2 regions of the Kitasatospora sp. NPDC004745 genome follow, and region 2 is predicted to be linked to the other one. Evidence: riboswitches for the same ligand, from Rfam matches in the RefSeq annotation. Region 2 holds a riboswitch; the other holds the start of a gene.

The links. A riboswitch is a leader RNA that binds a small molecule or an ion and turns the genes downstream of it on or off. The one in region 2 is predicted to bind S-adenosylmethionine.
Region 1: linked by a shared signal. The riboswitch ahead of ACFYUY_RS06040 (aminotransferase class V-fold PLP-dependent enzyme) and the one ahead of thrC (threonine synthase) in region 2 are both predicted to bind S-adenosylmethionine.

The regions. Positions count from the first base shown of each region.
Region 1 covers NZ_JBIALK010000002.1:537,448-542,290, reverse strand. The annotation lists gene ACFYUY_RS06055 (hypothetical protein) at 1-238, opposite strand, end outside; gene ACFYUY_RS06050 (rhomboid family intramembrane serine protease) at 470-1,252, shown strand; gene ACFYUY_RS06045 (Lrp/AsnC ligand binding domain-containing protein) at 1,292-1,573, shown strand; gene ACFYUY_RS06040 (aminotransferase class V-fold PLP-dependent enzyme) at 1,596-2,960, opposite strand; SAM riboswitch class IV at 3,011-3,128, opposite strand; gene trpD (anthranilate phosphoribosyltransferase) at 3,244-4,320, opposite strand; gene ACFYUY_RS06030 (hypothetical protein) at 4,458-4,843, opposite strand, start outside.
Region 2 covers NZ_JBIALK010000007.1:4,545-9,387, reverse strand. The annotation lists gene ACFYUY_RS14870 (ubiquitin-like small modifier protein 1) at 459-737, opposite strand; gene thrC (threonine synthase) at 779-2,059, opposite strand; SAM riboswitch class I at 2,076-2,212, opposite strand; gene ACFYUY_RS14860 (glucosyl-3-phosphoglycerate synthase) at 2,361-3,386, shown strand; gene ACFYUY_RS14855 (trehalose-6-phosphate synthase) at 3,425-4,843, shown strand, end outside.

The sequences.
Region 1 (4,843 bases), on a different contig from region 2:
CGTCCTCGGCACCGGGACGGGCGACCAGCTCGACCTGGTCGACGGCGTTGCACCAGCGGCAGCGCACCGACTCGACGGTCTCGCTGAGCACCTCGGTCTCCTCGACCTTGGACTCGCCGGCCAGGTCGAAGTGCAGGAACTCGGTGACCCGCGCGGAGCGGGTCACGTCGAAGCGGGTGAGGTTGCCGCACAGCGTGCAGCGCCAGCGCGTCTCGGCGGTCAGGGCGGGGACGGTCATCGGGGGTCCTCTCGGGTGGTCCCTGGGCGGGCTAGGCGCTCCCCCCGGAGCCCCGGCGTCGGCGGCGGGAGGCGGGAATGCCCGCGCCAAGCCTATTGCCTGGGGCAACCATCGCGGCCACCGGTTGCACGAAGCCGCAGGCCCGGCCCCGGCCCCGGTCCGGGGCCCCGAGTAGGCCACCTGCCGTACAGCGCGGTGTCACCCGCCCGGGCCGGAGGGATGCTTGGCCGCATGGCGCTGACGGCCCCGGGCCACACCGACGAGCGGGACGGCCGGCCGGCCGTGCCCGCCCCGGTGGTCACCTACGCCCTGATCGCGCTCAACACCCTGGTGTTCCTGCTGGGCCCGGCCGCCGGGCTCAACCCGCTGTACGGCACCGGCCAGGCCCGGGTCTGCGCGGAGCAGCGGTACGAGCAGCGCTGGGGCGCCGTCCCGGTCGAGCTGCTGACCGGGCACCCGTTGACCGCCGGGCAACTGGCCGAGGCCCCCGACCCCGTCCCCGGCTGCCCGGCCGCCCCGACCCCGGGCAAGCACCCGGCGCTGTCGGTGCTCAGCGGGCTCTTCCTGCACGCCGGCTGGCTGCACCTGCTGGGCAACCTGCTCTTCCTGCACGTCTTCGGCCCCACCGTCGAACTACGGCTCGGCCGCGCCCGGTACGCCGTCTTCTACCTGGCCGCCGGCAGCGTGGCCACGTACGGCTTCGCCCTGGCCGAGGCGCACTCCGCGGACTCGACCCGGGTGCTGATCGGCGCCTCCGGTGCGATCTCCGCCGTCCTCGGCGCCTACCTGCGCTTCCACCCGCGCTCCCGGGTGACGACGCTGGTCCCGCTGCTGCTGTTCCTGCCGCTGCGCTTCCCGGCCTGGCTGGTGCTCGGCCTCTGGTTCGCGCTGCAGTGGTGGTCGGTCCACGCGGCCGGGCCCGGGGTGGCCTACCTGGTGCACGTGATCGGCTTCTCGGCGGGCTTCCTCTACGCCTGCACGGTGGTCAGCCACCCCCCGAGACGACCCGGCTGACGCCCGATACGCTGGCGGCACCCCACAAAGGAGCCGAACGTGATCACCGCCATCGTCCTGATCAAGACCAGTGTCGACCGCATCCCGGAGATCGCCGAGGCCATCGCAGCCATCGAGGGCGTCAGCGAGGTGTACTCGGTGACCGGTGGCTACGACCTGGTGGCGATGGTCCGGGTGCGCCGGCACGACGACCTGGCCGAGGTCATCCCGGGACGGCTGAACAAGGTCCCGGGCGTGGCCCACACCGAGACCCAGATCGCCTTCCGCACCTACTCCCAGCACGACCTGGAGGCGGCGTTCGCGCTCGGCCTGGACGAGTAGTCCCCGCCGGCTCCCGGGCCGCTCAGCCCTGCCGACGGGTGTCGGCGACGCAGCGGCCGCCCTCGTTGCGGTAGTTCCAGGCCGCGCCGTCCGTGACCAGCTCCCGGACGGCGGTCAGGAAGCGGTCGACGTGCTCGTCCGGCGTGCCGGCCCCGAAGCTGACCCGGATCGCGTTCAGGCTGCGCTCGCCCGGCAGCGAGGGCTCCGGCGCACCGCACTCGGAGGGGGCGACGTCCTCGTCCCCGAGCAGGGTGCGCAGCAGCGGGTGCGCGCAGAACAGCCCGTCGCGGACGCCGATGCCGTACTCGGCGGACAGCGCGGCCGAGAAGTGCGAGCTGTTCCAGCCCTGGACGACGAAGGACAGCACGCCCACCCGGGCCGAGCCGGCACCGAACAGGTTCAGCACCTTGACCTGCGGGATCTCCGCCAGGCCGGCCGTCAGCCGGGCGACCAGCTGCCGCTCCCGGGCCTCCAGGGCGTCGAAGCCGGCCTCGGTCAGCGCCCGGCAGGCGGACGCGATGGCGTAGGCGCCGATGACGTTCGGCGAGCCGGCCTCGTGCCGGGCCGGGCCGGTGTGCCACTGGACGGCCACCGACCCGTCGTCCTGCCGGGCCACCGTCCGGGTCGCGCCGCCGCCGGCCAGGTACGGCTCGGCCGCGTCCAGCCAGTCCGCCCGGCCGGCCAGCACGCCGGCGCCGAACGGTGCGTAGATCTTGTGGCCGGAGAAGGCGATCCAGTCGACGTCCAGCTCGCGCACCGAGACCCGGTGGTGCGGGGCCAGCTGGGCGGCGTCCAGCACCACCCGGGCGCCGTGCCGGTGGGCGGTCGCGGTCAGCTCGGCGACCGGCCACAGCTCGCCGGTCACGTTGGAGGCGCCGGTGACGCAGAGCAGCTTGGGGCCCTCGGGCGCGTCGGCGAGCGCGGCGTCGAGGGCGGCGACGGCCTCGGCGTGCGAGCGCGGGGCGCGCAGGTAGCGGACGTCCAGCCCGGCGTGGGCCCAGGGCAGCAGCGAGGCGTGGTGCTCGGTCTCGAAGGCGAACACCCGGGTGCCGGCCGGGACGGCGGAGGCGAGCAGGTTCAGCGAGTCGGTGGTGGCGCGGGTGAAGACCACCTGGTCGCCCTCTCGCAGGTCGAGGAACTCGGTGACGGTGCGGCGGCTCTGCTCGAACAGGTCGGTGGAGAGCTGCGAGAGGTAGCCGGCGCCGCGGTGCACGCTGCCGTAGTAGGGGGCGTAGGCGGCGACGTCGTCCCAGACCCGCTGCAGCGCCGGGGAGCTGGCCGCGTAGTCGAGCGCCGCGTAGCCGACCTTCTCGCCGTTGGCGAGCGGGACCTGGACGTCGTGGCCGAGGACGGCGAGCGGGGCGCAGATTTCGGTGGCGATCGACACGGGGATGCACTCCTCCTGGGTGTGGGACCCCGGGAGTGTGAGTCGTCCGGCGTCCGCGCTTGCCGCACGGACGATTCGCCGAGCGACCCGGTCCTCACCCAGGGCACCCCGCCACGGACGGAGGGTTGCCGGACAGCCAGCTGGGGCTTGACGCTGTCACTCATGACCTGGACAGGACTCTAGGTCGGCCCGCGCCGGGTGGTCAAACGACCGTCCACCATCCGGACGCCCCCGGACGTGCCGGGGCCCGCACCGGCTTCCCGGCGCGGGCCCTGCGACCGCCTCAGATCCGGCTGGTCGCCTCCGACCAGCGGCGCAGCAGCTCCTGCGCCGTCCCGGAGTCGATGGCCCGCGCGGCCCGCTCCATGCCGGCCGCGAGCTGCTCGGCGAGCGGCGCCTCGCCGAGGTCCAGCGCGACCAGCGCGGCCGCGGTGTTCAGCAGGACGGCGTCCCGCACCGGCCCGCGCTCCCCGGCCAGCATCCGGCGCGCGACCTCGGCGTTGTAGGAGGCGTCCGCGCCGCGCAGCGACTCGATGCCGACCAGCTCGATGCCGACGTCCCGCGGGTCGAAGGCGGTCTCGGTGACGGTGCCGCCCTGCACGATCCACACCCGCGAGGTGGTGGTGATGGTCAGTTCGTCGAGGCCGTCGTCGCCGCGGAACACCAGGGCGGTCGAGCCGCGCCGGGCGAGCACCCCGGCGATCAGCCCGGCGAGCCGGGTGTCGAAGCAGCCGATCGCGTGCGAGGTCACCTTGGCCGGGTTGGTCAGCGGGCCGAGGATGTTGAAGGCGGTGGGCACGCCGAGGTCGCGCCGGGCGGTGGCGGCGTGGCGCATCGACGGGTGGAACTTGGCCGCGAAGCAGAAGGTGAGGCCGACCTCCTCGGCCACCTCGGCGACCCGCCGGGCGGGCAGGTCGAGGCGGACGCCGAGCTTCTCCAGCACGTCGGAGGAGCCGCTCGCCGAGGAGGCGGCCCGGTTGCCGTGCTTGACCACCTTGGCGCCGGCGGCGGCCGCGACGATCGCCGACATGGTGGAGATGTTGACCGTCTTGGCGCGGTCACCGCCGGTGCCGACGATGTCCACCGCCGGCCCGGGGACGGTGAGCGGCTCGGCGTGCGCGTACATGGCGTCGACCAGGCCGGTGACCTCGTCGACCGTCTCGCCCTTGGCCCGCAGCGCGACCATGAAGCCGGCCACCTGGACGGGGGACGCCTCGCCGCTCATGATCCGGTCCATCGCCCACGCGGTGGACGAGCGGTCGAGGTCCTCCCCCTTCAACAGCGCCGCCAGGACGTCCGGCCAGGTGCGGACCACCTGCGCGGGGTCGGTACCACCGTTCGCAGGGTTCACGTTCACCATGGCTGACTCCAGCTGTTGTCGGTCTCCCCGTGGCGGGGGGACGTCCGTACGGATGGAGTCAGCCTATCGAGCGGCGGGGTGCCCTCGGCGCTGTCTTCTCTAGTACTGAGACGGCCCGGTCCGAAGACCGGCCGGGCTCACTGGCCGGCCGGGGCCCGCTTGGCCAGCCGGGCCCGCAGCAGGGTGGCGACGGCCTCGGCCAGCGCCACCGGGTCCACCGGGTGGGAGATCGCGGCGTCGGCCCGGCTCCAGGCGGCCAGCCAGGAGTCCTGCGGCCGGCCGATCAGCACCAGCACCGGCGGGCAGCCGTAGATCTCGTCCTTCAGCTGGCGCCCGAGCCCGAGCCCGCCGGCCGGAACCGCCTCGCCGTCCAGCACGCAGAGGTCCACGCCGCCCTTCTCCAGGGCCTTGATCACCGCGGGGGTGGTCGCGCACTCCAGGTAGGACAGTTCCGGAAGGTCCTCGGCGGGCCGGCGGCCGAGTGCCGTCAGCACCTGCTCGCGGGTGTTGCGGTCGTCGCTGT
Region 2 (4,843 bases):
GGGCGCAGCCGTGCACGCCGCAATCCTCCGCCGGGGCGCCTGACGGCATCCTGTGAGCGGCTGACTACGTCGACCGCCGCTGAATGTATCCGGATCGACGCCCTCTGCAACAGGGTCAACTGCGGGGAATTCCGGGTGCGCACCAGGGGACACTGCGGGCGGAATCGGAATGAACTCGGCATTTGACGCCGGACATAGCGGACGAATTACTACAGATCACCGCGCGAATTCTGACATCGGCCTGACATGTTTCGCAGCGCCGGGGCTCAGCGGGTCTCAACGGCCGGACGGCGGTCCGGCGAATCGCGGGGGAGGATGAAGAGAATCCCTGTTCCCAGCCGAGCCACACTCTACTCCGACTCCACCGGGATATATTCCCGCCGAAATGCGCACGGCCGCCCACGCGCACGGAGAGCGGAATTCCGTGCGCGCGGGCGGCCGGCCCGGGCGGGTGCGGCTCAGCAGCCGCCGGCCACCGCCGGGATGATCGAGATGCCGGCCCCGTCCGAGACCTCCGTCGCCAGGCCGTCGGCGAAGCGCACGTCGTCGTCGTTCACGTAGACGTTGACGAAGCGGCGCAGCTTGCCGGTGTCGTCCAGGATGCGGGCGGAGATGCCCGCGTGGTTCTTCTCCAGGTCGGCGATGACCTCGCCGAGGGTGGCGCCCTCGGCGCTCACCTCGGCGGCGCCGCCGGTGTAGGTGCGCAGGATGGTGGGGATGCGGACGTTGACGCTCATGGCTCTCCTAGCGGGGGTGCGGCCCAGCGGGTGGGGGTGGTTCAGGCGGACGCGAGGCCGGCGTCGCGGAAGGACGCCAGGGTCGGGCGGATGACGGCGGTCATGCCGGACCCGGCGACGGCGTCCAGGGTCTTCAGGCCGTCGCCGGTGTTGATCGCGACGGTCTCCTTGGCCGGGTCGAGCTGGCCGGTCTCCACCAGCTTCTTCAGCACGCCGACGGTGACCCCGCCCGCGGTCTCGGCGAAGATGCCCTCGGTCCGGGCCAGCAGCCGGATGGCGTCCACCACCTCGGCGTCGGTGACGTCCTCGACGGCGCCGCCGGTGCGCCGGGCGATGTCCAGCACGTACGGGCCGTCCGCCGGGTTGCCGATCGCCAGCGACTTGGCGATGGTGTCCGGCTTGACCGGCCGGATCACGTCCTGGGCGGCCTTGAACGCGGCCGACACCGGCGAGCAGCCCGCCGCCTGGGCGCCGAAGACCTTGTACGGCCGGTCCTCGACCAGGCCGAGCCTGATCAGCTCCTGCAGACCCTTGTCGATCTTGGTCAGCTGGGAGCCCGAGGCGATCGGGATCACGATCTGCTCCGGCAGCCGCCAGCCGAGCTGCTCGCAGATCTCGTACGCCAGCGTCTTGGAACCCTCCCCGTAGTAGGGGCGCAGGTTGACGTTGACGAAGCCCCAGCCCTCACCGGCCGGGTCGCCGATCAGCTCCGAGCAGAAGCGGTTCACGTCGTCGTAGTTGCCCTCGATGCCGACCAGCTCGCCGCCGTACACCCCGGCCATGACGACCTTGCCCTGCTCCAGGTCGTGCGGGATGAACACGCAGGACCGGAACCCGGCCCGGGCCGCCGCCGCACCCACCGCACCGGCCAGGTTGCCGGTCGACGAGCAGGACAGCGTGGTGTAGCCGAAGGCCCGGGCGGCCTCGATGGCGCAGGCCACCACCCGGTCCTTGAAGGAGTGGGTGGGGTTGCCCGAGTCGTCCTTGACGTGCAGCGGGGCGGTGAAGCCGAGCTCGCGGCCCAGGTTGTCCGCCTTCACCAGCGGGGTCCAGCCGGGGTTCAGGTTGGGCTTCGAGGCGACGTCGGCCGGCACCGGCAGCAGCGGGGCGTAGCGCCAGATCGAGGTGGGGCCGGCCTCGATCCGCTTGCGCAGCTCCTCGGCCCGCTCGCCGCCGAACTCGTAGGCGATCTCCAGCGGGCCGAAGCACTCCAGGCAGGCGAAGCTCGGACCGAGCGGGAAGCGGGTGCCGCACTCCCGACAGGACAGCGCGGCGGCGGGGCCGAGGTCCACGGATGCGGGTGCGACGGTGTCGATAGCCATGATGGCGAGGCCTCTCTCCTCATCTTCCCCGTGGCGCGGTCGCGCCACAGGCCGGAATTGGCACCTGTCCCGCCGGGGCCTGTACGACGACAGCCGAGCGAGAAGGTTGCCGGGACGTCAACGGGCCGTTCCCTCAGTCCCTCTGGATGAGCTTGTGAAATTGTGGTGGCGCTCAACGGTGACCCCGGCGTGCAAAGGTCCGACCGCTGTACGAAGACTGTATCCGAAGGCGTCAACGCCGAACGGGACCGTCCGCCACGCGAGATGACGCGTCCCACCCGATCCCGCCGAGGAGAGTCACGTGCCCGCCGAACCGATCCCCGCGCTCCTCCCGCAGGCGGCGTCCTGGCTGCGCCGCCGCTCGTGGAGCGCGGCCGACCGGCCGGTGCGCACCCTGCTGGAGGCCAAGCGCCGCACCGGTCACACGGTCAGCGTGGTGCTCCCCGCCCTGGACGAGGAGGCCACCGTCGGCGACATCGTCCGGACCGTCCGGCGCGAGCTGATGGAGCGCGTCCCGCTGGTCGACGAGCTCGTCGTGGTCGACTCCGGCTCCACCGACGCCACCGCCGCCGTCGCGGCGGGGGCGGGCGCCCGGGTGGTGCACCGCGACGCCGTCCTGCCGCGGATCCCGGCCGTCCCCGGCAAGGGCGAGGTGCTCTGGCGCTCACTGCTGGTGACCCGCGGCGACATCGTCTGCTTCGTCGACGCCGACCTGCGCGAGTTCGACCCGGCCTTCGTCTCCGGCATCCTCGGCCCGCTGCTCACCGAACCGGACATCCAGCTGGTCAAGGCCATGTACGACCGCCCGCTGGAGGTGTCGCTCGACGGCTCGGCCACGGGCGGCGGCGCCGTCGTGCCGTCCGGCGGCGGCCGGGTCACCGAACTGGTCGCCCGCCCGCTGCTGAACCTGCACTGGCCGGAACTCGCCGGTTTCGTCCAGCCGCTGGGCGGCGAGTACGCCGCGCGCCGCTCGCTGCTCGAACGGCTCCCCTTCCCGACCGGCTACGGCGTCGAGCTCGGACTCCTGGTGGACGCACTGGAGGCGGTCGGACTGGACGCCCTCGCCCAGGTGGACGTCGGGGTCCGGCACCACCGGCACCAGGACGGCCAGGCGCTGGGCCGGATGGCCGCCACCATCTACCGCACCGCCCTGGAACGGCTCGACCGCACCCACCGGCTGAAGGCCTCCGCCGACCTGGTCCACCCGCTGCTGACCCAGTTCACCCGGGACCCGCGGACCCGGGAGTTCACCGCCCACACCCACCCGGTGACGGCTGTCGAGCGCCCCCCGATGCACACCGTGCCCGAGTACGCGACCCGGCACTGAGGGGTTTGCCGCCCCGGGGCCACGGCAACGTACCAACCATGGGCGATCTCACGACCGAACGTTCGAGCGCGACCGGCACCGCCCCCGTCCTGGTGGCCTCCAACCGGGGACCGGTGTCGTTCGGAACCGCTGACGACGGCACGCTGACCCTCCGGCGCGGTGGCGGGGGCCTGGTCTCCGGCCTCTCCGCCATCGACGACCCGAACGCCGTCTGGGTCTGCGCCGCCCTCGGCGCGGCCGACCGCAGAGCAGCCGCCGAGGCCCCGGACGGCCGCCTCGACCGCGCCGGGCACGACGTCGGCGGACAGGCCGTCCGGATGCTCGACATCGACCCGGACACCTTCGCCTGCGCCTACAACGGCGTCGCCAACTCCACCCTCTGGTTCGTCCACCACCTGCTGTACGCGACCCCGACCGCCCCCTCCTTCGACGCGGACTTCCGCACCGAGTGGGCCGCCTACACGGCGTACAACACCGCCTTCGCCGAGGCCCTCGCCGCCGAGGCGGCCCCCGGCGCCGCCGTCCTCGTCCAGGACTACCACCTGTCGCTGACCCCGGCCCTGCTCCGCGCCGCCCGCCCCGACCTGCGGATCGGCCACTTCTCGCACACCCCCTGGGCGCCGCCGGACTACTACCGGCTGCTGCCCGACGACGTCGCCCGGGCCGTCCTGACCGGCATCCTGGGCGCCGACCGGGCCGGCTTCCTCACCCGGCGCTGGGCGCTCGCCTTCGCCGACTGCTGCGAGGAGCTGCTGGGCGCCGTCGTCGACCGCGAGGCCCTCACCGTCACCCTCACCGGGCCCTCGGCCGGGGAGACCCGCACCACCCGGCTCGGCGTCCACGCGCTGGGCGCCGACGCCGACTTCCTGCGCGAGCGCGCCCACCGCCCCGACGTGGACGAGCGCCTGGCCGTCCTGCGGGAGGCCGTCGGCGGGCGCCGCACCATCGTCCGGGTCGACCGCACCGAGCTGAGCAAGAACATCGTCCGCGGCCTCCAGGCCTACCGGCACCTGCTGCGGACCCGCCCCGAGTGGCACGACCGGGTGGTGCACATCGCCTTCGCCTACCCGTCCCGCACCGACCTCGCCGAGTACCGGGCCTACACCGCCGAGGTCCGGCGGCTCGCCGGAGAGATCGACGCCGAGTTCGCCACCGACACCTGGAAGCCGCTGATCCTGCACGTCGACGACGACTTCCCGCGCTCCCTGGCCGCCTACCGGCTCGCCGACGTCGCCCTGGTCAACCCGATCCGGGACGGCATGAACCTGGTCGCCAAGGAGGTCCCGGTGGTCTCCGACCACGGCTGCGCCCTGGTGCTCTCCCGCGAGGCCGGCGCGCACGCCGAGCTCGCCGAGGACGCCCTGACGGTGAACCCCTACGACGTCATCGCCACCGCGGACGCCCTGCACGCGGGCCTCACCATGGCGGAGGAGGAGCGCGCCGACCGCACCAAGCGC